One region of the Pseudomonas sp. P39-UII1 genome, then DNA from elsewhere that is predicted to be linked to it. Evidence: predicted binding sites of a transcription regulator. Region 1 holds the regulator's gene; each other region holds the start of a gene.

Region 1 (7,280 bases):
CAGCCTCCACCACCGGCGCAGCGGCCTGGGCACTGCCCGGCTCAGCGAGCCGCGCCAGGGCTGCCAGCAACTCGGGCGTGGCCGGGGTCACTTCGCTGCGTTCGCGCACCTGGCCGAACATGCTGTTGACCGTGTCCAGTGCTTCGAGCACCACGTCCATCAGTTCAGCGTCAACCCGGCGCTCACCCTTGCGCAGGATGTCGAATACGTTCTCGGCGATATGGCAGCACTCCACCAGCTCGTTGAGCTGGAGGAAGCCGGCGCCCCCTTTTACAGTGTGGAAACCGCGAAAAATGGCATTGAGCAGGTCGGCATCGTCGGGCCGGCTTTCCAGCTCGACCAGTTGCTCGGACAGTTGCTCAAGTATTTCGCCGGCTTCTACCAGGAAATCCTGAAGGATTTCTTCATCGGCGCCGAAGCTCATCAAAGGTGCTCCTTAAAAACCCAGGCTGGACAGCAGATCATCGACATCGTCCTGACCGGACACGACGTCTTCACGCTTATCGGCATGAATCTGCGGACCTTCACCCCGAGCCGGATATTTTTCTTGATCTTTTTCAGCACGCAGCTGTTGGTGGTCATGTTCGATACCGGCAAAACGGTCGACCTGACTGGCCATCAGCACGAGCTTGAGCAGATTGCTTTCGACTTCGGTCACCAGCGCAGTCACGCGCTTGATCACCTGCCCGGTCAGGTCCTGATAGTCCTGGGCGAGCAGAATGTCATTAAGGTGGCCAGCGACCTTGCGGTTACCTTCGGCGCTGTGCGTCAGGAAACTGTCGACGCGTTTGACCAGCTCACGGAATTCCGGCGCGGCGACCTCGCGGCGCATGAAGCGCTGCCAGTCGACGCTCAGGCTCTGCGCCTCAACGGCCAGGTCTCCCAGCACAGGCGTGCTTTCCTCCACCAGGTCCATGGTGCGGTTGGCAGCCCCTTCGGTGAGCTTGACCACATAGGACAAACGCTCGGTGGCGTCGGTAATCTGCGAAACTTCCTCGGCCTGCGGCATGTGCGGGTCGATCTGGAAGCTGACGATCGCGCTGTGCAGCTCGCGGGTCAGCTTGCCGACTTCCTGGTACAGGCCACGGTCGCGGGTCTGGTTGAGCTGATGAATCAGCTGCACCGCCTCGCCGAACCGTCCCCGCTCCAGGCTTTCGACCAACTCCTGGGCATGCTTCTTCAGGGTCGATTCGAACTCCCCCAAAGACGTTTGTGTTGATTCCATGGCGCCCCCTGACCGGACTCAGCCGTTGACGCGTTCGAAGATCTTCTCGATCTTTTCTTTGAGCACCTGAGCGGTGAACGGCTTGACCACGTAACCATTCACCCCGGCCTGGGCCGCTTCGATGATCTGGTCGCGCTTGGCTTCGGCAGTCACCATCAGCACTGGCATGGCCTTCAGGCGCTCGTCCGCGCGCACCTTGCGCAGCAGGTCGATGCCGGACATGCCAGGCATGTTCCAGTCGGTCACCAGGAAGTCGTAATGCCCGGCCTGCAGCATCGGCAGCGCCGTGGTGCCGTCATCGGCTTCGTCGGTATTGGTGAAGCCCAGATCACGCAGCAGGTTCTTGATGATCCGCCGCATCGTCGAAAAGTCGTCAACGATGAGGATTTTCATGTCTTTGTTCAATTAGACCTCCAAGCAGTCTCAAACGCGCTCGGCCCCGAGCGCGCATTCAATCAATTCGGTACAACGTGAAAACGACTGCAACGACCCCGGGCTCAGCGCGCCCGCCATTCCCCCAGGCGGCTGCGCAGGCGCGCGGCGCACTGGCTGTGCAGCTGGCTGACACGCGACTCGCTGACGCCCAGGACCTCACCGATTTCCTTGAGGTTCAGCTCTTCGTCGTAGTACAGCGCCAGGACCAGCCGCTCCCGCTCGGGCAGGTTGGCGATGGCATCGGTCAGGGCAGCCTGGAAGCGCTCGTCTTCCAGGTCGCGCGACGGCTCGACCTGGCCACTGGCGCCGTCCTCGTGCAACCCTTCATGCTCGCCGTCCTGCAACAGGTCGTCGAAACTGAACAGGCGGCTACCCAAGGTATCGTTCAAAATCCCGTAGTAATCATCGAGACTCAACTGGAGTTCGGCAGCAACTTCATGATCTTTAGCGTCGCGGCCGGTTCTGGATTCCACGGCGCGCATCGCGTCGCTGACCATGCGGGTGTTGCGGTGCACCGAACGCGGTGCCCAATCACCCTTGCGCACCTCATCGAGCATCGCCCCGCGGATGCGGATACCGGCGTAGGTCTCGAAGCTGGCGCCCTTGCTGGCGTCGTACTTGTTGGCGACTTCCAGCAAACCGATCATGCCGGCCTGGATCAGGTCTTCGACCTGCACGTTGGCCGGCAAACGCGCCAGCAGGTGATAGGCAATGCGCTTGACCAGCGGGGCGTAGCGTTCGATCAGTTCGTACTGGGCGTCCTTGGACGCCTTGCTGTACATCTTGAAACCGCTCGCACTCATAGCACTGGCCCTGCACTGGTGGGTTGCACCAGGCGCTCGACGAAGAACTCCAGGTGCCCGCGCGGGTTGGCCGGCAATGGCCAGCTATCGACCTTCTGCGCAATCGCCTTGAAGGCCAGCGCGCACTTGGAACGCGGGAACGCCTCATAGACTGCCCGCTGCTTCTGCACCGCCTTGCGCACGCACTCGTCGTACGGCACGGCGCCGACATACTGCAGGGCGACGTCAAGGAAACGGTCGGTGACCTTGGTCAACTTGGCGAACAGGTTGCGCCCTTCCTGCGGGCTTTGCGCCATGTTGGCCAGCACGCGGAAACGGTTCATTCCATAGTCGCGGTTGAGCAGTTTGATCAACGCGTAGGCGTCGGTGATCGAGGTCGGCTCGTCACACACCACCAGCAGCACTTCCTGCGCCGCGCGGACGAAGCTGACCACCGAATCGCCAATGCCTGCCGCGGTGTCGATCACCAGCACATCAAGGTTGTCGCCGACTTCGCTGAATGCCTGGATCAGCCCGGCATGCTGGGCCGGGGCCAGGTGCACCATGCTCTGGGTGCCGGAGGCGGCCGGCACGATGCGCACACCGCCCGGCCCCTGCAACAGCACATCGCGAAGCTCGCAGCGCCCTTCGATGACATCGGCCAGGGTGCGTTTCGGGGTCAGGCCCAGCAACACGTCGACATTGGCCAGGCCCAGGTCAGCGTCCAGCAGCATGACCCGGCGGCCGAGCTCAGCCAGCGCCAGGGACAGGTTCACTGAAACGTTAGTCTTGCCGACGCCACCTTTACCACCGGTTACGGCGATCACCTGTACGGGATGCATGCTACCCATGTTCGTTGTTTACCTTGTCTCGCTTGGACCCAAGCCACACGAGGGGGATTACTGCAGCCCCCTTGGTGTAGGTATTTTGCAAACGCTTCATCATCAACCCGCTCGTCGTGGGTTGTGATAGAGATCAGCGAACATATCGGCCATGGCCTCTTCGCTGGGCTCGTCCTGCAACTGCACATTCACCGCCCGCGTCACCAACTGGTGCGCCCGCGGCAGGTGAAGGTCGTCAGGAATGCGCGGGCCATCGGTGAGATAGGCCACGGGCAGTTCATGACTGATGGCCAGGCTCAGCACATCGCCGAGGCTTGCCGTTTCATCAAGTTTACTCAGGATGCAACCGGCCAGGCCGCAGCGTTTGTAGCTGTGGTAGGCCGCGGTCAGCACCTGTTTCTGGCTGGTGGTGGCCAGCACGAGGTAGTTCTTCGAGGCAATGCCTCGGCTGGCCAGGCTTTCCAGTTGCATGCGCAGGGCCGGGTCGCTGGCCTGAAGGCCTGCGGTATCGATCAGCACCACGCGCTTGCGCAGCAGCGGCTCGAGCGCCTGGGCCAGCGACTGGCCCGGGTCGACATAGGTCACCGGCACATTGAGGATGCGGCCCAGGGTCTTGAGCTGTTCCTGCGCGCCGATGCGGAAGCTGTCCATGCTCACCAGGGCCAGGTTCTGCGGGCCATACTTGAGCACATAACGCGCCGCCAGCTTGGCCAGTGTGGTGGTCTTGCCCATGCCGGCGGGGCCGACCATGGCGATCACACCACCCTCTTCGATCGGCTCGATCTCGGGCACTTCGATCATCCGTGCAAGGTGCGCCAGCAACATGCGCCAGGCCTGGCGCGGCTCTTCGATCTCGGCGGTGAGCTCGAGCAGTTCGCGGGCAATCGGCCCGGACAGGCCGATGCGCTGCAGCCGGCGCCAGAGGTTGGCCTGTGCCGGCTTGCTGCCTTGCAGCTGGTTCCAGGCCAGTGAGCCGAGCTGCACTTCGAGCAGTTCGCGCAGGCCCGACAGTTCAGAGCGCATGGCGTCGAACAGGCGCGGGTCGACCGGGGCCGGGGCAGCGGCAGCAGCAGCGGCCGGCGCCTCCACGTGCGGCTCGATCAATGGCTCCGAGGCGGTCAGCGATTGCCCGGCAAACAATTGGCGGTCGCCTTCACTGGCCTCGCTGCGGTTGTCCAGTTCGGCCTGGGCAGTGGCGATGCGAGTCTGGGTCTTGCGCAGCTCTTGTTCGAGCTCGGGGTTGGGCACGCGCGGGGCCAGGGCGGACAGCTTGTAGTCCAGCGCGGCCGTCAGCTCGACACCGCCGGCGATGCGGCGGTTACCGATGATGGCGGCGTCGGAGCCCAGCTCATCACGAACCAGCTTCATGGCCTGACGCATATCGGCGGCGAAAAAACGCTTAACTTGCATAACCCACTACCTCAGCCGTTGGGGCCCACGGTGGCAACGATGGTGACTTGCTTGTTATCCGGTATTTCCTGATACGCCAGAACATGCAAATTCGGTACAGCCAGGCGACCGAAGCGCGACAGCATGGCGCGGATCGGGCCTGCGACCAGGAGGATGGCCGGTTGGCCTTGCATCTCCTGGCGCTGGGCGGCTTCGATCAGCGAACGCTGCAGCTTTTCGGCCATGCTCGGTTCAAGAAGAACACCGTCTTCCTGACCTTGCCCGGCCCTTTGCAGACTATTGAGCAAAATCTGTTCCAACCTTGGCTCAAGGGTGATCACAGGCAGCTCGGACTCAACGCCGACAATGCTTTGCACGATGGCGCGACACAATCCGACGCGCACTGCCGCCACCAGCGCGGCGGTATCTTGACTCTTGCCGGCATTGTTAGCGATAGCCTCGGCAATGCTGCGGATGTCGCGCACCGGCACTTGCTCGGCAAGCAACGCTTGCAGGACCTTGAGCAGCCCCGACAAGGAAATGACACCCGGCACCAGCTCTTCAGCAAGTTTAGGCGATGCCTTGGACAGCACCTGCAGCAATTGCTGAACCTCTTCGTGGCCGATCAGCTCGTGACAGTGCTTCTGCAGGATCTGGTTGAGGTGCGTGGCGACCACAGTGCTGGCATCGACCACGGTATAGCCCAGCGACTGCGCCTGGGCACGCTGACCGATGTCGATCCACACCGCTTCCAGGCCGAACGCCGGGTCACGTGCAGCGATGCCGTTGAGGGTGCCAAACACCTGGCCTGGGTTGATCGCCAGCTCCCGGTCCGGGTAGATCTCGGCCTCAGCCAGGATCACGCCCATCAGCGTCAGGCGGTAGGCGCTGGGCTGCAGGTCGAGGTTGTCCCGAATGTGCACGGTGGGCATGAGGAAGCCCAGGTCCTGGGAGAGCTTCTTGCGCACCCCTTTGATCCGCGCCAGCAGTTGGCCACCCTGGTTGCGGTCGACCAGCGGGATCAGGCGGTAGCCGACTTCCAGGCCGATCATGTCGATCGGCGTCACGTCGTCCCAGCCCAGCTCCTTGGTGTCCATCGCGCGCTGTGGCGAGGGCAGCAGGTCCTGCTGGCGCTGCGCTTCCTGCAGCGCGTCGGCCTTGGCCTTCTGCTGCTTCTTCCACACCAGGTAGGCGCCACCACCAGCCAGCAGGCCGAGGCTGAGGAAGGCGACGTGCGGCATGCCCGGCACCAGCCCCATGACGATCATCAGCCCCGCGGACACCGCCAGCGCCTTGGGCGAGTCGAACATCTGCCGGTTGATCAGCTTGCCCATGTCTTCGGAGCCCGAAGCACGGGTGACCATGATTGCAGCGGCGGTAGACAGCAGCAGTGATGGCAATTGCGCCACCAAACCGTCACCGATGGTCAGCAGGGCATAGACCTTGCCCGCATCGCTGAACGACATATTGTGCTGCAGCATGCCGATGAGCATGCCGCCAATCAGGTTGATGAACAGGATCAGCAAGCCGGCGATGGCGTCGCCGCGCACGAACTTGCTGGCACCGTCCATCGAACCGTAGAACTCGGCCTCCTGGGCCACCTCGGCGCGGCGCGACTTTGCCTGCGCCTGGTCGATCAGGCCGGCATTGAGGTCGGCGTCGATGGCCATCTGCTTGCCGGGCATGGCGTCGAGGGTGAAGCGCGCGCTCACCTCGGAAATACGCCCGGCACCCTTGGTCACTACCACGAAGTTGATGATCATGAGGATGGCGAACACCACCGCACCGACGACGTAGTTACCGCCGATCACGACCTCACCAAAAGCCTGGATCACCTTACCTGCGGCGCCATGCCCCTCTTGACCGTGCAGCATGACCACCCGCGTGGACGCCACGTTCAGCGCCAGGCGCAGCAATGTTGCCACCAGCAGGATGGTCGGAAACGCGGCGAAATCGAGCGGGCGCAGTGCGTACACGCAGACCAGCAGGACCACGATCGACAGGGCGATGTTGAAGGTGAAGAACACGTCGAGCAGGAACGGCGGTATCGGCAACATCATCATTGCCAACATCACCAGCAGCAACAGCGGCACACCCAGGTTGCCCCGACCGAGGCCGGCCAGGTTATGGCGCGCGTTGCTGATTAACTGAGTGCGATCCACCGCGATTCCTCTTCATGCAAAACTTTGACGCCCAAGGGGCGCTTGGGCGTGGCTCTGCAAGAAGCTTTCCAACTTTGTGTATGGCTCGGAATCTTGGGTGTTCTTGCGATCGACATAGAACCACCGCCAGGCCCACAACATACACCGCAGCCCTCAACTATCACGCCGCAAATCCGGCGGAATCGGCAGTTCATCCTTCAACGGCTCCGGCCGCTTGCCCTTGCCCGCCCGGTACTGCCGGATCTGGAACACATAAGCCAGCACCTGCGCCACCGCCAGGTACAGCCCCGCGGGGATCTCCTGTTCAATTTCGGTGGAGTAGTAGATCGCCCGCGCCAGCGCCGGCGACTCGAGGATCTGCACCTTGTGCTCGACGCCGATCTCGCGAATCTTCAAGGCAATGAAGTCGGTACCCTTGGCCAGCAGCAACGGCGCCGCCCCACCC
Region 2 (7,280 bases), on a different contig from region 1:
TCTCGCCATCGCCGGTCAGCTTGCCTTCCGGGAAGATGCACACCACCTCCCCCGCCGCCAGGTAGTGGGCGATGCGGGCGAACGCGCGTTCATAGATGGCAGGGTCCTCATTGCGCCCGGCAATCGGAATGGCGCCTGCGGTGCGGAACACGAAGTTGAGCACCGGCAGGTTGTAGATCTTGTAGTACATGACGAAACGGATCGGCCGACGGATCGCCCCGCCGAGCAGCAGCGCATCGACGAACGACACATGGTTGCACACCAGCAGCGCGGCGCCTTCGTCCGGGATGCGCTCGAGGTCGCGGTGCTCCACGCGGTACATCGAATGGCTGAGCAGCCAGATCAGGAAGCGCATGGTGAATTCGGGCACGATCCTGAAGATATAGGCGTTGACCAGGATATTGAGCAGCGACACCACCAGGAACAGCTGCGGGATGCTCAAGTCGGCGAGGCCCATCAACACGATGGTAAGGACCGCCGACACCACCATGAACAAGGCATTGAGAATGTTGTTGGCGGCGATCACGCGCGCCCGCTGGTCTTCGGCGGTACGCGCCTGGATCAGCGCATACAGCGGCACGATATAAAAGCCGCCGAACACCCCCAACCCGACGATCGACACGAGGATCCACCAGGCCTGGCCCATGCCTAGCAACTGCAACCAGTCGTGCGGCACTGCCGCAGCCGGCACATCGCCGGAATGCCACCACCAGAGCAAGCCGAACAGGGTCAGGCCGAACGAGCCAAACGGCACCAGGCCGATCTCGACCTTGCGCCCACTGAGGCGTTCGCACAGCAGCGAGCCCAGGGCGATGCCGACCGAAAACAGGGTCAGCACCAATGTCACTACCGTGCCGTCACCGTGCAGCCAGTCCTTGGCGTAGGCCGGGATCTGGGTCAGGTAGATGGCGCCGACAAACCAGAACCACGAGTTGCCGACTATCGAGCGCGACACCGCTGGCGGCTGGCCAAGGCCCATGCGCAGGATCACCCAGGACTGCTTGAAGATGTTCCAGTCCAGCGGCATCTGCGGTGATACCGCTGCGGCGCGGGGGATCCAGCGGCTGGCCAGGTAACCCAGCACTGCGGTGCCGACCACCCCGCCCGCCACCACCGTGGCATAGCTGTCGCTGGCCATCATCACCCCGGCGCCAATGGTGCCGGCCAGGATGGCAAGGAAGGTACCCATCTCCACCAGGCCATTGCCGCCAACCAGCTCTTCTTCACGCAGGGCCTGGGGCAGGATCGAGTATTTCACCGGGCCGAACAACGCCGAGTGGGTACCCATGCCGAACAGGGCCACCAGCATCAGCGCCAGGTGGTTGGTGACAAAGCCCAGCGCGCCGATGGCCATTATGGCGATTTCGGCCAGCTTGATCGCGCGGATCAGCGCGTCCTTGGCGAACTTCTCGCCAAACTGGCCACCCAGCGCCGAGAACAGGAAAAACGGCAGGATAAACAGCAAGGCGCAGAGGTTGACCCAGATCGAACGGTCGCCATCGCCAAGGCTGAGCTTGAACAGGATCGCCAAAATCAGCGACTGCTTGAACAGGTTGTCGTTGAAGGCACCCAGTGACTGGGTGATGAAAAACGGCAGGAAGCGCCGTTTGCCGAGCAAGGTGAATTGCGAGGAATGACTCATCGTCCTTGTTCCCTGAGGGGCTTTAGTCATTGGAGGCCCGTAGGCCGCAGGAAGCCACAAATCTGCACGGGAAACCCTGGCGTTGGCAAGCCGTGCCCGCCGGGGCCAACACCTGCATGGCCTGATGGCAGATTGCCCCCAAATTGATTACAGATTTTGTTACATCTGCCGATAATTCATATAGATGACTATATCTGACAGAAGTAACGGACCTACGGTCTCCTCCAACGCATAAGAAAAGGAGCTCAGCAGTATATGTTTACCTGGTTCGGCGACGTGAAAATCGCCCACAAACTTTTCCTCGGTTTCGGCCTGGTGCTGTGCCTGACCTTGATCCAGTCGCTGATCGGTTGGAATGGCCTCGGTAGCCTGGTGCGGCGCAGTGAAGTGGTCAGCGACGTCTCGCGCCTCAACGATGCACTCGGTGATCTGCGCGAAGCCCGCCTGCGCCATGCCATGGCCAACGGCGGGGAAAACGAAGGCAAGGCGTTGCAACAGGCACTGCAAGCGTTTCAGGCGCCGCTGGCGCAGTTGCGCGGGACGCTGGTAAAGCCACAAAGCCTCGCGCTGGTCGACAAGGCCGAGCAGACGCTGAACGGGTATGCCGCCGACCAGGCACGCAGCTTCCAGTCGTACCAGAAGATGCGCGCAGCGCAGAAGGAAATGGGCACCCTCGCCAGCAACGCGTTCGCCAGCATCGACGCGATTCGCAAGCAGGTCCGCGCCCTGCCCGACGCCGAGCAGCGCTTTGTGCGCAGCGAAGCGATCAACCAGATCCGCGAAAACCTGATCCTGCTGCGCTACCACGTGCGCGGCTACACGGGTAACACCAACGCTGACACCGAACAGCTGATGAACGCGCAGATCGCCACCACGGTGAACGACCTGCCCGGCCTGGTGGCGCGGTTCAATGGCGGCTTCGCCGAGCAATTCACCACGATGAACCAGCAGGTGCGCGCTTATGCCGAAGCGGTAGAGGCGTTTCGTGGTGAAGTCAGCAAACTGGTCGAGTACCGCGCCGCCATGGCTGCAGGCATCGACACGCTTAACGGCCTGATCGGCCAACTGCTCGATGCCCAGGCGGTGTCGGTGGTCAGCGACAGCCAGTTCGCCAGGAACCTGCAGATCATCACCACGGTATTGGCGCTGTTGATCGGCATCCTCGCCGCCGTGGTCATCGCCCGGCAGATCAGCACCCCGCTGCAGCAAGCCTTGCGCGCCATGCAGCAGGTGGCTGCCGGTGATCTCAGCGAGCAACCTGCCAGCCGCCGCCGCGACGAAGTCGGCCAGTTGCAGAATGCCCTGCAGGGCATGACCCGCAACCTGCGCGAGCTGATCGCCCAGGTGCGCGACGGCATTTCGCAGATTGCCAGTGCCACCGAGGAGCTGTCGGCGATCACCGAGCAGACCAGCGCCGGGGCCAACAACCAGAAGGTCGAAACCGACCAGGTGGCCACCGCCATGCAGGAAATGGCCGCCACCGTGCACGAGGTGGCGCGCAATGCCGGCGAGGCCTCGCTCGCGGCCAGTGCCACGGATGAAGAAGCCCGCGAAGGCGACAGCGTGGTCAACCGCGCCGTCGCGCAGATTGGCCGCCTGGCCAGCCAGGTGGACGCCACCGGCGAAGCCATGGGTGCACTGCGCAGCGAAAGCCAGCGCATCGGCAAGGTGATGGACGTGATCAAGGCCGTGGCCGAACAGACCAACCTGCTGGCGCTCAATGCCGCGATCGAGGCGGCCCGTGCTGGTGAGGCAGGCCGGGGCTTTGCCGTGGTGGCGGATGAAGTGCGCAGCCTGGCCCAGCGCACCCAGGCGTCGACCCTGGAGATCGAGTCGGCGATCGGCAGCCTGGAGCAAGGCACCCGCTCGGTGAGCGAGCTGATGGAACAGAGCCAGAGCCTGACCGAGAGCAGCGTGGCACTGGTGCGTGAAGCGGGTGTGGCGCTGGAGGGGATTACCCAGCGGGTATCGGGGATCCAGCTGATGAACCAGCAGATTGCTGCAGCCTCGGAGCAGCAAAGTGCGGTGGCCGAAGAGATCAGCCGCAGCGTGGTGACGGTGAGGGATATTTCAGAGCAGACGGCTGAGGCCAGCCAGCAGACTTCTGCGTCCAGTGTCGAGCTGGCGCGCCTCGGTGGGCAGTTGCAGCAGATGATCAGCCGGTTCCGGTTCTGATAGTGGGCGGGCAGTAACGGCCCTATCGCGGGCAAGCCCGCTCCTACAGGCTGCGCGATACCTGTAGGAGCGGGCTTGCCCGCGATAGGGCCAGCACTGACGCTGCATCACTCGAACCCGAACAACCCCCGCGCCGTATCCACCAACAGCGCCCGACGCAGTTCGGCCGAACACCCCAGCGCCTCGAACTGCTCGACCACCGCGGCAAAGCTCACCGCCGATTCATGCTGGGTGTGCGGCCAGTCACTGCCCCACATCAAACGCTCGGCACCATAGTGCGCCTCAAGGGCCCCCAGCGCCTGGCGCGCAAACGCCAGGTTCTGCTCCGGCGAACCCTCCAGGCGATAGATGCCGGACACCTTGACCCAGACCCTGCCCTTGCCACCCAGTGTCAGCAGCTCGGCAAACCCCGGCTGCCCCAAGCCCAGGCGTGCGTCGGGCCGGCCAAAATGGTCGACGACGAGGTTCAGGCCATACGGCTCCAGCGCCCGAACCAGCGCCGGAATATCCGCCACCTGGCGGTGCAGCTCCAGGTGCCAGCCCTGCTCGCCGATGCGCTCCAGCAAGGTTTGCCATGGCCTGGCACGCAGATCAGGCAAGGCCTGGCCCATGAGGTTCAGGCGCACGCCCCTGACCCCAAGGCCGGCCATTTCTTCCAGGGTTTCGCGCTCGACGTCCTGCTCCAGCATCACCACCCCGCGCAACTGCCCCGGCACGGTCTGCAGGGCGCTGAGCAGGTAACGGTTGTCGGTGCCCAGGAAACTGGGCTGCACCAGCACGCCATGGCTGAAGCCATGGCCCTGCAACTGGCCCAGGTAATCGCCCAGCGGCGCGTCGTAACTCGGCGCGTAGCGGCGCTCGCTGGCCAGGTTCAGGCCACGGCTGAACACGTGGGCATGGCTGTCGATGGCGGTAATCAATGAAGCTGGAACGTCGGGCATGGTTTTCAGTCGGGACAAGGGTCAGGGTTACTTGGCGGCAGCGCCGGCCAGGTGTGGCGCGGGGGTGGCCTCAAGGTTGCGGCCGCGGGTTTCCGGCAGGCACAGTGCGGCGATCATGGCAACGCCGTAAGCGATGCCAGCGTCGATGCCGATCGCGCTGCCCAGCGACATGGACTCGCTCATGTGGCCGACCAGAAACGGGAACACTGCCGACAGCACACGGCCGAAGTTGTAGCAGAAGCCAACACCGGCGCCGCGCACATCGGCCGGGTACAGTTCGTTGAAGAACGACCCCAGGCTGGCCGGAATACCGGCGGCGAAGAAGCCCAGCGGGAAGCCCAGGAACAGCATCTGGGTGTTGGTCAGCGGGAAGAACACATAAGCCTGCACGGTCAGCACGCAGCACAGGGCGAACAGCAGGATGTTCTTGCGTCGGCCGATGCGGTCGATCAGCAGGCCACTGATCACGCAACCGCACCAGAAGGCGAAGATGATCACCGCCAGGTAGCCGCCGGAGTTCAGCACCGAAAGGTTGCGTTCAGTCTTGAGGAAGGTCGGCAACCAGGTCATCACCGCATGGTAGCCGCCGTGAGCACCCAGCCCCAACAGGCCGCCAAGCAGGGTCACGCGCAGCAGCTCGGGGCGGAAGATGCCGGCCATCGATTTGAAGAAGCTGACCGGAATGGCCTTTTCCTTCTGCAGGCGTTGGAAGCTGTCTGGCTCTTCCACGTTGCGGCGCACCCAGATAATCAGCAGCGACGGCAGCAGGCCGACGAAGAACATCACCCGCCAGGCGTATTCCGCCGGCACCAGCGAATAGATCAGGGTGAACAGTGCCACCGCCAGCCCCCAGCCCACGGCCCAGGCGCTCTGCACCGTGCCCATGACCTTGCCGCGGTATTTCGGGTTGATGGTCTCGGCCATCAACACCGCCCCCGCTGCCCACTCGCCACCGATGCCAAAGCCTTGCATGGCCTTGACGAACAGCAGCGGATAGAAGCCGGTGACGAATGCCGACAGGAAGGTAAAGAAGGAGAACCACAGGATCATCCACTGCAGGGTGCGCACGCGGCCATAACGGTCCGACAGGGTGCCGCCGAGCCAGCCACCGATGGCCGAGGTGACCAGGGTGAGGCCGCTGATCAGGCCGGCGTCGCCCTTGGTCAGAGAGAACGCGGCAATCAGCGCCGGGATGGCCAGGCCGAACATCTGCACTTCCAGCGCATCCAGCGACCAGCCGCCGAAGCAGGCCCAGAACGTCTTGCGTTCCCTTGAGGTGATCTGGCGGTACCAGCTGAACATGATTTTTATCCTTCTTGGTCGTGTGTGTGACGGCCGGGCGTACCGAAGCTCTGGGCACGCTGGCGACCGGGCAGGCGAAGCCACCGCGCCGTGGCAGAACGGCGCAGACGGGTAACAGGGCGAAACAGCCGGGGTCAGCGAATGTCGATGCGGTACCGGAAGTGCTGGGCATGGCCACGCGAGCGGCGCCATTCCAACGGTTTGCCGGCGTAGTCACGGGCCAGACGCTCGATCACCACCACCGGGCTGTCGGCCGGCAGTTGCAACAAGCGCCCATGCACCGCATCGACCGCCTCGGCGGTCAGGGTTTCCTCGGCGTAGGCGACCACCTGGCCGCACAGTTCTTCGTAGATCGGGTAAAGCAGCGGGCCCTTGCTCTGCAGCTCGACCTCGAGCAGCGGCTGGAACGTCTCGCGCGGCAGCCAGATTTCTTCAGCCAGCACTGGCTGGGCCCCGAGCAGACGGGTACGAACGATGCGAATCACCTCGGCCTCGGGCGCCAGCCCCAATGCCTCGGCAACCGCTGACGGTGCCGGTACGGGCTCGATGGAGAGGATGCGGCTTTGCGGCATCACCCGTTCGCCGTTGGCGCTTTCGAACCGGAAGAAGCGGAACAGCGAAGATTGGAACTGCGGGCGGCGGATAAAGGTGCCGCGGCCTTGCTGGCGTTCCAGCACCCCTTCGGCCACCAGCACGTCGACCGCCTTGCGCACCGTGCCGACGGACATGTCGAACTCGGTCGCCAGTGCCGCTTCGGTGGGGATCGCTTCGCCGGGGCGCCAGCGGTTATTGGCAATCTGCTCGATCAGGTGGTCGCGCAGTTGCTGGTAGCGGGGTAGTCGAGCATCACCGGACAATGGGGGCATGGTCGCTCTCGTCTTGTTATATAAACATATATATGAATTTTTCCGAGAGTATTCCCGCTGGATGGCAGGGTGTCAATCCTCCGCTGGTCGCCTGTGCGGGCCTCTTCACCGGCCAGCCACAGCACCACACCGGTGCGCCTACAACCATCGTCTGCGCTGACGAACGCTCAGCTGCGTGCCAAACTGGTTGATCGGGACCGCGTTATCTTTCTTGCTTCGGAGTTTTCATGTCGTTGTCCAGCGGGCTGATCGCCGTGGTCGCCCTGGCCTATATGGCCGTCATGTTCGCCATCGCCTTCTACGGCGACCGCCGCAGCACGCCGCTGCCGCCGCGCCTGCGCGCCTGGGTGTACA
Region 3 (7,280 bases), on a different contig from region 1:
CTGGCTCACGGCACCGTCGGCCGGGCAGAGGATGGCGCCCGGGGTTTCGTCCAGCGGGCGCGCGCCTGGCTTCAGGGCGCGGGTGAAGAACGCGTTGAAGTGCTCGTAGGCGGTCAGGTCTTCGACCAGTGCCTCGTTCATGTTCACCTGGTAGCGCTTGGCGAACCAGGCGGTGAAGGCGTTTTTGAACCAGCGTGCGCGGCACTCGGCAACGCAGCCGGCGAGCCGCGACAGCAGGTGGTGCGGCAGCAGGTACTGGCTGATGATGAACAAACGGGATTTCATGCAGGTTCCTTAGACTTCTACAGGCGTGTCCGGGTGGTTGCCCCATTCGCTCCACGAGCCGGCGTAAGCCTTGACGCGTGGGTAGCCGAGGGCCTTGGCCACCAGGTAAGTGAAACCGGAGCGGCGGTGTGACTGGCAATGGGTGATCACTTCCTTGTCGGGGGTGATGCCCAGTTGCAGGAGGACTTGCTGGATGTCCTGGCGGATGCGCAGGTGGTCGTTGAGGTCCATGCCAGCGGTCCACTCGAAGTTGATCGCGCCGGGAATATGCCCGCCTTTGGCGGCCAGGACTTTTTCACCGTTGAATTCCTGTGGGCCACGGGCATCCCAGATCACCAGGTCGTCGGCGCCCAGGCGGCTTTGCAGGTATTCGCGGGTGGCGGTCGGCTCGCCGTGCAGGTGCAAGCGCACAGGCGTATTGGCTGGCGCTGGTACTTCGGTCACCAGCTTGTCTGCCGGCCAGGCCTGGATACCGCCATTGAGGTAGTGGTAGTGCGGGTGACCGATGACATCGAGCATCCAGATGAAGCGCCCGGCCCAGCCGCCGCCTTCATCGTCGTAGACTACGTAGACGGCGTCGTCGCGGTGACCGAGCTCGCTGAACAGTTTTTCCAGGTCAGCCAGCGCCGGCAGCAGCCCAGGCGCTGGAGGCAGGCCCAGCTGGGTGCGTTTGCCCTCGACGAAGCGCGCGCCCGCAATATGCCCGCTGACATAGCGGTTGGCGCTGCTCAGGTCGACCAGGATCAGCTGGGGCGAACCCAGGCGCGGCAGCAGGTCCGCAGGCTCGATCACCAGCGGCAGTCCGGCAAAATCAGTCATCCACGGTCTCCAGTGTGGAAAGAGGTGCGATTGTAGCGCAAGGGTCAGGCATTGCGGTTGGCAAACACAGCGAGCGCACGCTCGATACATTGCGCGGTTTTGCCAAACGCTTGCACGCTGACATCGGCCAGCGGCTTGCCGCCCTGGTCGGCCACCGCCAGCATCAGCACCTGGTCACCTACTGCCATTGAGCGCAACAGCAGGTGTTCGCTGCGGAAGAAAGCGCGCAGCGGGGCCGGCATCAAGGCCGAAAGTTGGGCATGGTTTTCTGGCGTCAGGCGCAATTGCGCGGCTTGGCCTACCAGCTTCTGCAGCAGCTTGTTCTGCGGGATGGGCAAGGCGATGGCTTCGGCTTCCTTGGGCAGGCCGGCGGTTTGCTGTACGCGCAGGGCGTCGTTGGCCCTGTCCAGCGTCAGCAGCATGATGCGCTGCATGCCACAGGCCAGCAACGCCTCGCGGGCCTGGGTAGCCAGGTGCACGGTATTGGTAAAGGGGCTGGGCTTGGCCAGCAGTTCCTGGCACAGCTTGCGCCACTGGCCCAGCGCCTCGCTGGAGGGTGGTGGTGGGGTGATCATGTCGGGGTGCGGGCGGCGCTGGTGCCAGGGCCAGATCAAGGCTTCGGCGGGGTGGAACAGGGCGTGCCTGGCGTGGCGTCGGGCACTGGCGGCAGCCTGCTGGTGGACCTGCTGTTGCACGTCCTCCAGCGAGGTCTGCAGGTACAGCGCGGTGAGCAGTTGCCAGCGCAGCAGGTGCGGGTTGTCCCAGCCCACCTGGGCCGCCAGGGCCAGGTTGTTGGCCAGCAGCACGGTATTGGCTGGCTGGTTGAACCAGCGGCTCAGGGCGGGGGCTTCGTCCAGGCGGTGCTGCTGGCTCAGCAGGTCACCGTCACGGGCGATGCTGAGGATCTGGCCCAGCTGTTCACGTTCTTCCAGCAACAGGCGGTAGCCCTGGGTGACCCATTGCGACAGGCGCCAGTGTTCGGCCATGGCTTGGCACAGCGCCATGATGCGCACGCCGAACAGTTCCAGCTCCACCTCTGCGGCCTCTTCGCCCTTGTGGATGACACGCAGCTCCCAGGCGTCGAGCAGCTTCGGATAGGCCAGCGCCATCGGCCACAACGGCGACAGGAACAGCAGGCTGCCCCAGTGAATTTCCTGCCACAGCCGCGCCAGGCGGCTGGCGAACAGGCCGCTGGCCTGCTGCGAAGCGTGCTGGCTGATCAACAGGAACTGGCGCAGCACCGGCGGGATATCGTGGTCCGGCAGGGCTGGCAAGCGGGTAAGCAGTTCGCGGGTGCGCGCCAGGCCCAGGCGATTGAGGGCGATTTCCAGGCTTTCGGCGGGTTCGGCCTGGCTGGCATTGGCCGGGTGATTGGCCTCGCGCATCACCGACAGCACCAGTGCTGGGCTGTCCTGCATCAGTTCGGCGATGTCCCGCAGTGAGCGGCGGCTATCGTTGATGGCGCTCATGACCCGGTCGTAACTCTGCTTCGGCACCGGTACGCGAATACCGTCGAGCAGCTTTACCCAGGCCTCTAGCGTACGCGGATTCTGAGTGGGCACCTTGGATTCCATTGGCATTTTGACATCAGTCCGAACTGGCTTTTCGCATTGAGTGGCTATAGTCTGGCGCAGATCTGCCGATAAGTAGAAGAAGAGTTTTAAAGCTCCCGTCCCTCACCCTGACCACGACAGCAAGTGCTTTGAACCTATGGCTAAAATTATCGGCATCATCGTCGTATTCGCGAGCGTGCTCGGCGGATATGTGCTCTCCCACGGCAAGATCGCGGCACTGATTCAGCCGTTTGAAGTGCTGATCATCGGCGGTGCAGCCTTTGGCGCTTTCATGCAGGCCAACCCTGGTTACATGACTATGCATGTAATCAAGAAGTCGATGAAGATGTTCGGCTCGCGCTTCACCCATACCTTCTACCTCGAAGTACTGGGCCTGGTTTACGAGATCCTCAACAAAAGCCGTCGTGAAGGCATGATGGCGATCGAGAGCGATATCGAAGACGCTGCGGCCAGCCCGATCTTCGCTAAATACCCTGCCGTGCTGGGCGATGAGCGCATGACCGCATTCATCTGCGATTACCTGCGCATCATGTCCACCGGCAACATGGCGCCCCACGAGCTCGAAGGCCTGTTCGACATGGAACTGCTGAGCATGAAGGAAGAGCTCGAGCACCCGTCGCACGCGGTCACGGGCATTGCCGACGGCATGCCCGGTTTCGGTATTGTCGCGGCAGTACTCGGTATCGTGGTGACCATGGCTTCGCTGGGTGAGGGCGACCAGGCGGCCATCGGCATGCACGTAGGTGCGGCCCTGGTCGGTACCTTCTTCGGTATTCTTGCGGCGTATGGCTTCTTCGGCCCGTTGGCCAAGTGCCTGGAGCACGACGCCAAGGAAGAAATCAACCTTTACGAGTCGATCAAGGCTTCGCTGGTAGCCTCGGCCTCCGGCATGCCGCCTTCGCTGGCCGTCGAGTTCGGGCGCAAGGTGCTGTATCCGAAGCACCGCCCGAGCTTTGCCGAGCTGGAACAAGCAGTTCGCGGTCGCTAAGCCATGGAAAACAACCAGCCGATAATCATCAAGCGCGTCAAGCGCTTCGGTGGCGGGCACCATGGCGGCGCCTGGAAGATCGCCTTCGCCGACTTCGCCACGGCGATGATGGCGTTCTTCCTGGTGCTGTGGTTGATGTCCACTGCCACGCCTGAGCAGAAGATCGCCATTGCCGGCTACTTCAAGGACCCGATCGGCTTCTCCGAGAGCGGAACCCCCTATGTGATCGACCTGGGTGGCTCGCCAGAGCTCGCCCCGGAGAAGACCATCAACCCGGAGCAGCAGTCCGAGCAAAAACCTGATACCAGCATCCAGCTGAACAAGGATCAGGTCGAGACCATGGCCGAGCAGGTTGAGCGCGAGCGCCTCGAATTGCTGCTGCAGGAGCTGCAGAACAAGGTCGACGAAAACCCGCAACTGCAGAAGTTCAAGGACCAGATTCTGTTCGAGATCACCCAGGACGGCCTGCGCATCCAGATCATGGACGCCGAGAACCGGCCGATGTTCGACATCGGCAGTGCTCGCCTGCAGCCGTACTTCGAGGACATCCTGCTGGCCATGGCCGACACCATCAAGGCGGTGCCGAACAAGGTCAGCATCAGTGGCCATACCGACGCCAAACCCTATTCGGGCAGTGGTGAGTTCGGTAACTGGGAGCTGTCGGCCAACCGCGCCAACGCTGCGCGCCGTGCGCTGGTTGCCGGGGGCTACCCGGACGACCAGGTGGCGCGGGTGGTGGGTTATGCCTCGTCGTCGCTGTTCGACCGCAAGAACCCGTTCAACCCGGTCAACCGCCGTATCGATATCATCGTCCTGACCAAGAAGGCCCAGCGCAACATCGAGGGCGAACAGGGCACGCCGGAGGCCCCGGCTGCTCAGCCGAGCCAGGCTGCGCCGCCTGCCGGTGGCGCACCTGGTGCTGCTGCCCCAGGGGGTTCGGCGGCCCCCGGTGCGGGCGATGCACCGATGCAGCCGCGTGAACTGCGCCAGAAGCTGAACATCTTCGAGGACGGTACCTTGAAGATGGACGAGGCCAAGGACCAGTAACCGCTCGGGGCCGCTTTGCGGCCCCGATGCATTCAAAACCCCCGCCGGATCTTGGCCTTCAGGTCGGCATGGAAGAAGTCTGCATTGTCCCTGTCGGTGCAGCTTCCACGCCCTGTCGGCAACACCATCGCCCGCTCGAACGTGCACTCATCGTGATAAGCCCGCACGAACAGGTCGATATGTGCGCGCTCGCGCATCACCGGCCATTTGCCAAACCATTCGGGTAACGTGCCGCCATCGCCCTGGTAGAAGACCACGCGCCGGGTGGCCATGACCGCGGTGCCCAGCAGCCAGGGCGTCCACCAGTCTGCCGCAATGCAGGCTGGGAGCAGGCCGATCCAGTGGGTCGCATTACCCATCTGTTGGCAGAAGCTGCCATACAAGTCTTCGCTGGTCTGCCCTGGGCTGTCGAACAGGACCAGCTGGGCGGGAATGCCTTCGAGCAGCAGGCGCTCATTGAGGATGAAGGCGTCAAGCCGCTGCTCGTGGCGGTAGCTGATGAAAACCGGCATCGCGGTTGCCCTCCCTGATAGATGTAATGACCATCAGGGAAAGCAGCAGGCGGGGCAATAGACGACGGTGAAACCGGAGCGATCCTACGCGCCCCGGTAATGTTTCCTACAGATCAGTAGGCGTCTTCTGGCAGGCTGGCGATGATCGAGCGGTAGCTGTTCATGCGCTGTTGCTTGATGCGGCCGTCTTCCAGTGCCTTGAGCAGCGCGCAACCTGGCTCGCGATCATGCTTGCAGTCGCGGAAGCGGCATGTGCCGAACAGGTCGCGGAACTCGATGAAGCCACCCTCGACGTCATCACGGCTGACGTGGCCGAGCCCGAATTCGCGGATACCCGGCGAGTCGATCAGGTCGCCGCCGTTGGGGAAGTGGTACAGGCGTGCGGTGGTGGTGGTGTGCGTGCCCTGGCCCGACCATTCGGACAGGTCGCCGACCCGGGTGTCGGCGGCAGGCAGCAGACTATTGACCAGGGACGACTTGCCCACACCGGACTGGCCGACGAACACGCTGATGTGGCCGTCCAGCATCTGTTGCAGGCGTTGCATGCCATCACCGTGGTGAGCAGAAACTTCCAGCAGCGGATATCCAAGGTCGCGATAGACCTCGAGCAGCGCCTGCAGGGCCGGGCCATTCTCGTCGTTGATCAGGTCGGCCTTGTTCAGCAGCAGCAGCGGGCGAATGCCAGCGTGCTCGGCAGCAACCAGGTAGCGGTCGATCAGGTTCGGGTGCGGTTCGGGCGCCGGTGCGAAGACGATCACGATCAGGTCGACGTTGGCCGCCACCGGCTTGAGCTGGCCGTGGTTGTTCGGCCGGCACAGCTCTGTGGTGCGTGGCATCTGCGCGACGATCACGCCGATGCCTTGGTTGCCGGCCCGCCAGACCACACGATCGCCGGTAACCAGCGCCGGCAGGTTGGCGCGCAGGTGGCAGCGGAACACCTGGCCTGCAACGTCGCCGTCCTGAGCTTCGACCTCGACCTGCACACCAAAGTGCGCGATCACCAGGCCCAGTTGTTCGGGCCCCAGGTCACCACCCTCCAGCTCCTGCAGCGCATGCTGCTCGCGTTTGGCGGCGCGCGCGGCGCGTTCGTTCTGGATCTTTTCGATGCGCCAGTTCTGGCGGCGGTTGAGCTGGCGTTTGGCCATGAATGTTCCGTGGTGGGGCAGAATGAAATCGGCAGGCAGTTTAGCACGGTGGGCGGCTGACCATTCTGGTTACCTTCGCGCCGGGAATGCGCGGCACTCTGCCGCTAGGCTACTATGACGGCCTATACGAGGAGCCTCTTCATGCAGAACCCACAGAACCTGATCTGGATCGATCTGGAAATGACCGGCCTGGACCCGGACAACGACGTCATCATCGAGATGGCCACCATCGTCACCGACAGCGAACTGAACACCTTGGCCGAGGGGCCGGTGATCGCCATTCACCACAGTGACGAAGTGCTGGCCCGCATGGACGAGTGGAACACCCGCACCCACGGCGGTTCGGGGCTCACCCAGCGTGTGCGCGAAAGCCAGGTGAGCATGGCCGAGGCCGAAGCGCAGACCATCGCGTTCCTGGAGCAATGGGTACCGAAAGGCAAGTCGCCGATCTGTGGCAACAGCATCTGCCAGGACCGCCGCTTCCTCTATCGCCACATGCGTAACCTGGAAAACTACTTCCACTACCGCAACCTCGACGTCTCCACCGTGAAGGAGTTGGCTGCGCGCTGGGCGCCGGACGTGCGTGACAGCTTCAAGAAGGGCAGCACCCACCTGGCGCTGGACGATATCCGCGAGTCGATCGCCGAACTGCGCCACTACCGCGAGCACTTCATCAAGGTGTGAGCCGAAAGCGCGCAGATATTGTCGTGGCGCCCTCTTTTGGTGCCTGGGGCAACTGGTTAGACTGCGCGCCTTTCTCGCACGGACCCGCGCCATGTTGTTGATGCTCTACCTTATCGCCATTACCGCCGAAGCCATGACCGGCGCCTTGTCTGCCGGCCGTCGCGGCATGGACTGGTTTGGCGTGGTGCTGATTGCCTGCGTCACCGCCCTTGGGGGCGGCTCGGTG
Region 4 (7,280 bases), 110 kb from region 1:
CGTCGACAAGCAGGGCAATGCGGTCAGCAACACTTACACACTCAACCTCGACTACGGCAGTGGCGTGGTGGTGAAAGGCGCAGGCTTCCTGCTCAACGACGAGATGGACGACTTCAGTGCCAAGCCGGGCGCGGCCAACGCCTTTGGTGTCGTGGGCGGTGATGCCAATGCGATCGAACCGGGCAAGCGCATGCTGTCATCCATGAGCCCGAGCCTGATGACCCGTGATGGCAAGGTCGAGCTAGTGCTCGGTACACCAGGTGGTTCGCGCATCTTCACCTCGATCTTCCAGGTGATGAACAACCTGTATGACTACGGCATGCCGCTGGAGAAGGCAGTGGCGGCGCAGCGTGTGCACCATCAGTTGCTGCCCAAGGACACCATTTATTTCGACAGCTATGCGCCGCTGACCGGGCCGGTGGCCGATGGCCTGAAGAAGATGGGGTATGTGCTGGAGGATCAGGGCTGGGAGATGGGCGATATCCAGGCGATCCGGGTGAACGGGGCGAAGCTTGAGACGGCTTCCGATCCGCGTGGGCGCGGGGTGGGGATGGTCGTCAAATAAGCGTTGGCCCCATCGCCGGCAAGTCCCGCGCCTATCTTGAGGTTGCGCACTACCTGTAGGAGCTGGCTTGCCGGCGATTGGGCCGCATAGCGGCCCCAAGCCTGTAGTCACACCCGGAACTGGCTGACCAACATCTGCAAGTGCCCACCCAGGCGCGCCAGCTCGACGCTCGACGCCGCCGTCTCGTCACTGGCCGCCGCCGTCTGCTCCGACACATCCCGCACATTCAGAATGCTCCGGCTGATCTCTTCAGCCACCGCACTCTGCTGCTCGGCCGCCGCAGCAATCTGCTGGTTCATCGACTGGATGCTCGACACCGTGCTGGTGATGTTCTCCAGCGAAGCCCCGGCCTTGCGCGCCAGCTCGACGCTGCTGTCGGTCAGAGTACGGCTGCCTTGCATGGCGTTGGCCACCTGCTGGGTGCCATGCTGCAGGCCGGCGACCAGCTCTTCGATCTCTTCGGTGGACTTCTGCGTACGCTGGGCCAGGCCGCGCACTTCGTCGGCGACCACGGCAAAACCACGGCCAGCTTCGCCGGCGCGGGCGGCTTCGATCGCGGCGTTCAGCGCCAGCAGGTTGGTCTGTTCGGCCACCGACTTGATCACGTCCATCACGCTGCCGATCTTCTGGCTTTCCTGTTGCAGCAGGTTCATGGCTTCGGTGGAACGGTGCACTTCTTCGGCCAGGCGTTCGATCTGGCTGATCGCCTCACCGACCACGCGATCACCCGCGCGCGCTTCATCGTCGGCACCGGTTGCAGCATGCGAGGCCTGCTCTGCATTGCGCGCCACCTCCTGAACGGTCGCGGCCATTTCGTGCATGGCGGTAGCCACCTGGTCGGTTTCGACCTTCTGGCTGTTGGCCCCCGCACTGGTCTGCTCGGTGACGGCCGACAGCTCTTCGGCGGCGCTGGCGATCTGCGTGACGCCGTCACGGATACCGCTGATCAGCTCACGCAGGGTGGTGCCCATGCGTGCGATGCCTTGTTGCAGCACGCCGATTTCGTCGCGGCGGGTAACCCGCATGTCGTGGGTGAGGTCGCCGCCGGCGATGCGCTCCACGGCTTGCAGGGTCTCCTGCAGAGGGCGGGTGATCTGGCGGGTGATGATGACTGCCGCCAGTACACCGGCCAGCAGCGCCAGCAACGTGGCGATGGTCTGCAGGCTGCGGGCCTGGCTGCTTTCGATGTCGCGGCGCTCGATCTGGATCTTGTACAAGGCGTCGCTGCGCTTGACGATGTCGGCGCCCTGAACGGTCATTTCTGCGCGGGAGGTGGTGATGGTTGCGACCGCATCGCGGAACTGGCGCACTGCCTCACGGTAGGCCTGAACCGACTGTTCGAACTGTTGCACGCGCGTGGCTTCGGCTGGCAGCTGGCGCTTGAGGGTGTCGATTTGCACCAGTGCCGATTCCAGCTGGCGCAGCGCCGCCTGTTCGTTGGCCGCGGTGTTTTCGGCGATGTAGCCGCGCACGTCCACACGCACTTGCAGCAGTTGCTGGCGGGTTTTGCTGATCAACTGGTATTGCGCCAGGCGCACGCTGTCGGCCTCGGGGCGGGCCATGACGTCCTGGCTAAGGGTTTCCATGGCAGCGTCGGCCTGCGCGGCCGACACGTTCATCGCTTCACGGGCGGCCAGCGAGCTCTTGTAGCCCGCGCGCATCTTGTTCAGCGAGACCTTGTACTCGCTGATGGTCTGGCCAAGCTCTTTGAGCAGCTTGACGTTTTCCGGGCTCTTGAAGGTGCCGACCAGGTATTCCTGCTGCTTGCTGAACGCATCCAGCTTGGCCTGGGTGTTGGCAGCGGCGGCATCATCGCCGTTGGCGATCATGTACTGCAGGCGCGCTACGCGCAGGTCGGTCAGGTCTTTGTTGAGCTGGCCGATATCACCCATCCAGTTGCTGCGGTCGATCAGGCTGCCCAGGCTGGTCCAGCCGGTCAGGGCCAGCAGGCCGGTAAGGACCAGCACCAGGCCGAAGCCCAGGCCGAGTTTGAGGTTGACGCTGATGTTGGCGAACCAGCTGTTCATGCACGCTCTCCAGAAAAATTTCGCTCACTTGATCATTTTTCGATCGCAAGGCGTTGTTGTTCTGGATGCCCGCTGAATCGTGCAGGGGTTATCGGCACTTGGCAGCGAAGCTGAAACGCTTTTTCAGCTGTTTTGTAACTGCATGAAAACGTTTGCTTTTTATCGGGCTATTCGCGGGCGAGCCCGCGAACATTTCACAGGCTGCGCGCACTGAACGTATCGCAGCTGTTCACATCCCCCTGCGCAAACCCGGCCTTGAACCAGCGTACCCGCTGCGCCGAAGTGCCATGGGTAAACGAGTCCGGCACGACGCGCCCCTGGCCCTTTTGCTGCAACCGGTCATCACCAATCGCGTTGGCCGCATTCAGTGCTTCCTCGACATCCCCCGGCTCCAGCCAGTTCAAGCGTTGCTGCGCCTGATAGGCCCAGACACCGGCCAGGCAGTCGGCCTGCAACTCCTGGCGCACCAGCAGGCCATTGTCGCCTTCCAGGCGCTGGCCGTTGCGCCGCGCGGCATCGACCTTGGCCGACACACCGAGCAAGGTCTGCACATGGTGGCCGATCTCATGGGCTATCACGTAGGCCTGGGCGAAGTCACCTGCAGCGGCGAAGCGGGTTTCCATTTCGCGGAAGAATGACATGTCCAGGTAGACCCGTTGGTCCGCCGGGCAGTAGAACGGCCCCACCGCCGCGGAGGCAAAACCGCAGGCGGAATTCACTTGGCCGCTGAACAGCACCAGTTTGGGGTCGCGGTACTGTTTGCCCGCCTGGGAGAACAGGGCCTTCCAGGTGTCTTCGGTGTCGCCGAGGATCGACGCGACGAATTGCGCCTGCTCGTCGTTCGCCGCCGGCGCCTTGTTGCCCGCGCCGCTGGGCGCCTGCTGTTGCTGCTGTTCCATCTGCCCGGTGAGCTGGCCGAGTATCTGCAGCGGGTCCTGGCCGGTGAGCCAACCGATGCCGACGATCAGCAGGATTGCCCCAAGCCCCAGCCCCTTGCCGCCGCCAAAGCGCATACCGCCGCCGCCGCCGCCCTCGCCACGGGCATCCACCACATTGTCGCTGCGCCGGCCTTTTCGCCATTCCATGAGTTGTGCTCCCGACCGTGAAACATGAAGACAAAGATTAGTTCACCCCAGCCAAAGGTACTAATGCATAACCATACGGTTATGTATCTGACCACTGATTTCAATATTCATCCCGCGCGAGTTATCTGAAACTGCAAGTCCCCATAGGGGAATTTTCATAATTCCAAGAGAGGAAAACGGCATGCCCGCCCAGGACAATAGCCGCTTCGTGATCCGTGATCGCAACTGGCACCCCAAGGCCCTGACGCCCGACTACAAGACTTCCATTGCCCGCTCGCCGCGCCAGGCACTGGTGAGCATTCCGCAGTCGATCAGCGAAACCACCGGCCCGGATTTCACCCACCTGGGCTTCGGCGCCCATGACCACGACCTGCTGCTGAACTTCAACAACGGTGGCCTGCCGATCGGTGAGCGCATCATCGTTGCCGGCCGTGTCGTAGACCAGTACGGCAAGCCGGTGGCCAACACCTTGGTGGAGATCTGGCAGGCCAACGCTGGTGGCCGCTATCGCCACAAGAACGACCGCTACCTGGCACCGCTGGACCCGAACTTCGGCGGTGTCGGCCGTTGCCTGACCGACCGCGACGGCTGCTACAGCTTCCGCACCATCAAGCCCGGCCCGTACCCATGGCGCAACGGCCCCAACGACTGGCGCCCGGCGCACATTCACGTGGGTGTGAGTGGCCCGTCGATCGCCACCAAGCTGATCACCCAGCTGTATTTCGAAGGCGACCCGCTGATCCCGATGTGCCCGATCGTCAAGTCGATCGCCAACCCTGAAGCGGTGCAGCAGCTGATTGCCAAGCTCGACATGAGCCACGCCAACCCCATGGACTGCCTGGCGTACCGCTTTGACATCGTGCTGCGCGGCCAGCGCAAGACCCACTTCGAAAACTGCTGAGGACCCCGCCATGCCAATCGAACTGCTGCCGGAAACCCCTTCGCAGACCGCCGGCCCTTACGTGCACATCGGCCTGGCCCTGGAAGCGGCCGGCAACCCGACCCGCGACCAGGAAATCTGGAACTGCCTGGCCAAGCCTGAGGCACAGGGTGAACACATTCTGCTGATCGGCCAGGTGTATGACGGCAACGGCCACCTGGTGCGCGATTCGTTCCTGGAGCTGTGGCAGGCGGACGCCGCTGGCCAGTACCAGGATGAATACAACCTGGAAAACGCCTTCAACAGCTTCGGCCGCACCGCCACCACCTTCGATGCCGGTGAATGGACCGTGCAGACTGTGAAGCCTGGTGTGGTGAAGAATGCGGCCGGTGTGCCGATGGCGCCGCACATCAACATCAGCCTGTTTGCCCGTGGCATCAACATCCACCTGCACACGCGGCTGTATTTCGATGATGAGGCCGAAGCCAACGCCAAATGCCCGGTGCTCAACCTGATCGAGCAGCCGCAGCGCCGCGAAACCCTGGTTGCCAAGCGTTGCGAAGTGGATGGGAAGACGGCCTATCGTTTCGATATCCGTATTCAGGGGGAAGGGGAGACGGTGTTCTTCGACTTCTGAGTGTATTGGGGCCGCGTTGCGGCCCCAGTTTCAGCCAATCAACGCCGAACCAGCAAAACCCCACTTTCCATATGGTGGGTATAAGGGAACTGGTCAAACAACGCACAACGCTCGATGCGGTGCGTGTCCTGCAACTGCTCGATGTTCGCCGCCAGCGTTTCCGGGTTGCACGAAATGTACAGAATCCGCTCGAAACGCCGGGTCAGCTCGCAGGTATCCGGGTCCATGCCCGCGCGTGGCGGGTCGACGAACACAGTACCGAACGCGTAGCTTTTCAGGTCGATCCCTTCCAGCCGGCGGAACGGGCGCACGTCATTCAGCGCCTGGGTCAGCTCTTCTGCCGACAACCGCACCAGCCGCACGTTATCCACAGCGTTCTCGTCAAGGTTGCTCAGCGCGGCATTGACCGAAGTCTTGCTGATCTCGGTGGCCAGCACCTGGCGCACCCGTGTGGCCAGCGGCAGGGTGAAGTTGCCGTTGCCGCAATACAGCTCCAGCAAGTCGTCATCGCGATCGCCGATGGCCTCGAATGCCCAGCTCAACATCTTCTGGTTTACCGCGCCGTTAGGCTGGGTGAACGCACCTTCCGGCTGACGATAGCTGAACACACGGCCGGCGACCTCGAGTTTCTCCACGGCATAGTCACGGCCAATCACCAGGCGTTTGCCTTTGGACCGGCCAATCAGGCTCACACCCAGCGCTTCAGCCAGCTCCCGCGCGGCCACTTCCCAGGCTTCGTCGAGCGGGCGGTGGTAGCACATCGTGACCATCGCATCGCCGGCCAGCGTGGTCAGGAACTCCACCTGGAACAAGCGATTGCTGAGTTCCTCACTGGCCTGCCAGGCCGCCTTCAAGCGCGGCATCAGGGCGTTGATGCGCTGGCTGGCAATGGGGAAATCGTCGATCAGGATGGCCTTGTGCTTCTCGCCCGGGGCGAACATCGCATAGTGGCGCTGGCCGTCCTCGCGCCACAGGCGGAACTCGGCGCGCAACCGGTAGTGCTCGCGCGGCGAGTCGAAGACGGCAGGCTCCGGCGCGCCGAACGGGGCCAACAGCTCGCGCAGGCGGGCGACTTTGCCCTGCAGTTGCGCGTCGTAGGCGCTAGGGTCGAATGCAGCACTCATGCGTTGAACCAGCCCAGCTTGATGACGAACAGAATGGAAAGGATCACCAGTGCCGGGTTCAGGTCGCGGTGGCGGCCCGAGATCAGCTTGATGGCAGTCCAGGAGATGAAGCCGAAAGCGATGCCGTTGGCGATCGAGTAGGTCAGCGGCATCGCCAGGGCGGTGACCACCACGGGCGCAGCTTCGGTGACGTCGTCCCAGTTTATTTCCGCCAGGCCCGAGGCCATCAGCACGGCGACGAACAGCAGCGCCGGGGCGGTGGCGAAGGCCGGTACGCTACCGGCCAGCGGGGCGAAGAACAGCGCCAGCAGGAACAGCACGGCAACCACGATGGCGGTCAGGCCGGTGCGGCCACCGGCGCTCACGCCCGCCGCCGACTCGATGTAGCTGGTGGTAGTCGAGGTGCCCAGCAGCGAACCGGCCATGGCTGCCGTGCTGTCGGCGATCAGGGCGCGGCCCATCTTCGGCATGTGGCCGTCCTTGCCCATCAGGCCGGCGCGCTTGGCCACGGCGATCAGGGTGCCGGAGTTGTCGAACAAGTCGACGAAGAGGAAGGCGAAGATCACGCTGATCAGGCCCACATCGAGGGCACCGGCGATGTCCAGCTGCAAGAAGGTCGGTGCCAGCGAAGGCGGCATCGACACGATGCCGCCGAACGGCGTGACGCCCATGGCGATTGACGCGACGGTGACGGCCAGGATGCCGATCAGCACCGCGCCGCGCACTTTCAGCGACTCGAGGCCGACGATCAGGAAGAAGCCCAGTGTGGCGAGGATCACCGAAGGCTGCTTGAGGTCGCCCATGCCCACCAAGGTAGCTGGGTTATCGACGACGATGCCCGCGTTATGCAGGGCGATCAGCGCCAGGAACAGGCCAATACCGGCCGCGATGGCCGAGCGCAGTGGCAGCGGGATGCTGTTCACGATCCATTCGCGGATACGGAAGATCGACAACAGGAAGAA

Evidence for each region. Region 1 encodes FliA, which starts transcription of late flagellar genes. Its sites were predicted from a motif close to CTAAAGTTTNNNNNNNNNNNGCCGNTAA; they were not measured.
Region 2: the regulator FliA is predicted to act here: its motif matches at 1,790-1,817, upstream of ABEH27_RS22885 (methyl-accepting chemotaxis protein).
Region 3: the regulator FliA is predicted to act here: its motif matches at 2,723-2,750, upstream of motA (flagellar motor stator protein MotA).
Region 4: the regulator FliA is predicted to act here: its motif matches at 2,681-2,708, upstream of ABEH27_RS12585 (methyl-accepting chemotaxis protein).

What each region holds. Positions count from the first base shown of each region.
Region 1 covers NZ_JBDFPP010000008.1:135,445-142,724, reverse strand. The annotation lists gene ABEH27_RS13150 (chemotaxis protein CheA) at 1-424, opposite strand, end outside; gene ABEH27_RS13145 (protein phosphatase CheZ) at 437-1,225, opposite strand; gene ABEH27_RS13140 (chemotaxis response regulator CheY) at 1,244-1,618, opposite strand; gene fliA (RNA polymerase sigma factor FliA) at 1,723-2,463, opposite strand; gene fleN (flagellar synthesis regulator FleN) at 2,460-3,293, opposite strand; gene flhF (flagellar biosynthesis protein FlhF) at 3,387-4,694, opposite strand; gene flhA (flagellar biosynthesis protein FlhA) at 4,706-6,835, opposite strand; gene flhB (flagellar biosynthesis protein FlhB) at 6,989-7,280, opposite strand, start outside.
Region 2 covers NZ_JBDFPP010000027.1:20,542-27,821, forward strand. The annotation lists gene ABEH27_RS22880 (1-acyl-sn-glycerol-3-phosphate acyltransferase) at 1-1,642, opposite strand, end outside; gene ABEH27_RS22885 (methyl-accepting chemotaxis protein) at 1,898-3,817, shown strand; gene ABEH27_RS22890 (amidohydrolase family protein) at 3,925-4,758, opposite strand; gene ABEH27_RS22895 (MFS transporter) at 4,786-6,060, opposite strand; gene ABEH27_RS22900 (GntR family transcriptional regulator) at 6,195-6,926, opposite strand; gene ABEH27_RS22905 (NahK/ErcS family hybrid sensor histidine kinase/response regulator) at 7,154-7,280, shown strand, end outside.
Region 3 covers NZ_JBDFPP010000013.1:137,465-144,744, reverse strand. The annotation lists gene asd (archaetidylserine decarboxylase) at 1-285, opposite strand, end outside; gene ABEH27_RS17740 (rhodanese-like domain-containing protein) at 295-1,104, opposite strand; gene ABEH27_RS17735 (HDOD domain-containing protein) at 1,149-2,684, opposite strand; gene motA (flagellar motor stator protein MotA) at 2,815-3,666, shown strand; gene motB (flagellar motor protein MotB) at 3,670-4,713, shown strand; gene ABEH27_RS17720 (molecular chaperone Tir) at 4,746-5,225, opposite strand; gene rsgA (small ribosomal subunit biogenesis GTPase RsgA) at 5,339-6,370, opposite strand; gene orn (oligoribonuclease) at 6,512-7,054, shown strand; gene ABEH27_RS17705 (trimeric intracellular cation channel family protein) at 7,146-7,280, shown strand, end outside.
Region 4 covers NZ_JBDFPP010000008.1:29,697-36,976, forward strand. The annotation lists gene ggt (gamma-glutamyltransferase) at 1-565, shown strand, start outside; gene ABEH27_RS12585 (methyl-accepting chemotaxis protein) at 673-2,592, opposite strand; gene ABEH27_RS12590 (neutral zinc metallopeptidase) at 2,787-3,677, opposite strand; gene pcaH (protocatechuate 3,4-dioxygenase subunit beta) at 3,859-4,578, shown strand; gene pcaG (protocatechuate 3,4-dioxygenase subunit alpha) at 4,589-5,194, shown strand; gene trmA (tRNA (uridine(54)-C5)-methyltransferase TrmA) at 5,233-6,318, opposite strand; gene ABEH27_RS12610 (NCS2 family permease) at 6,315-7,280, opposite strand, start outside.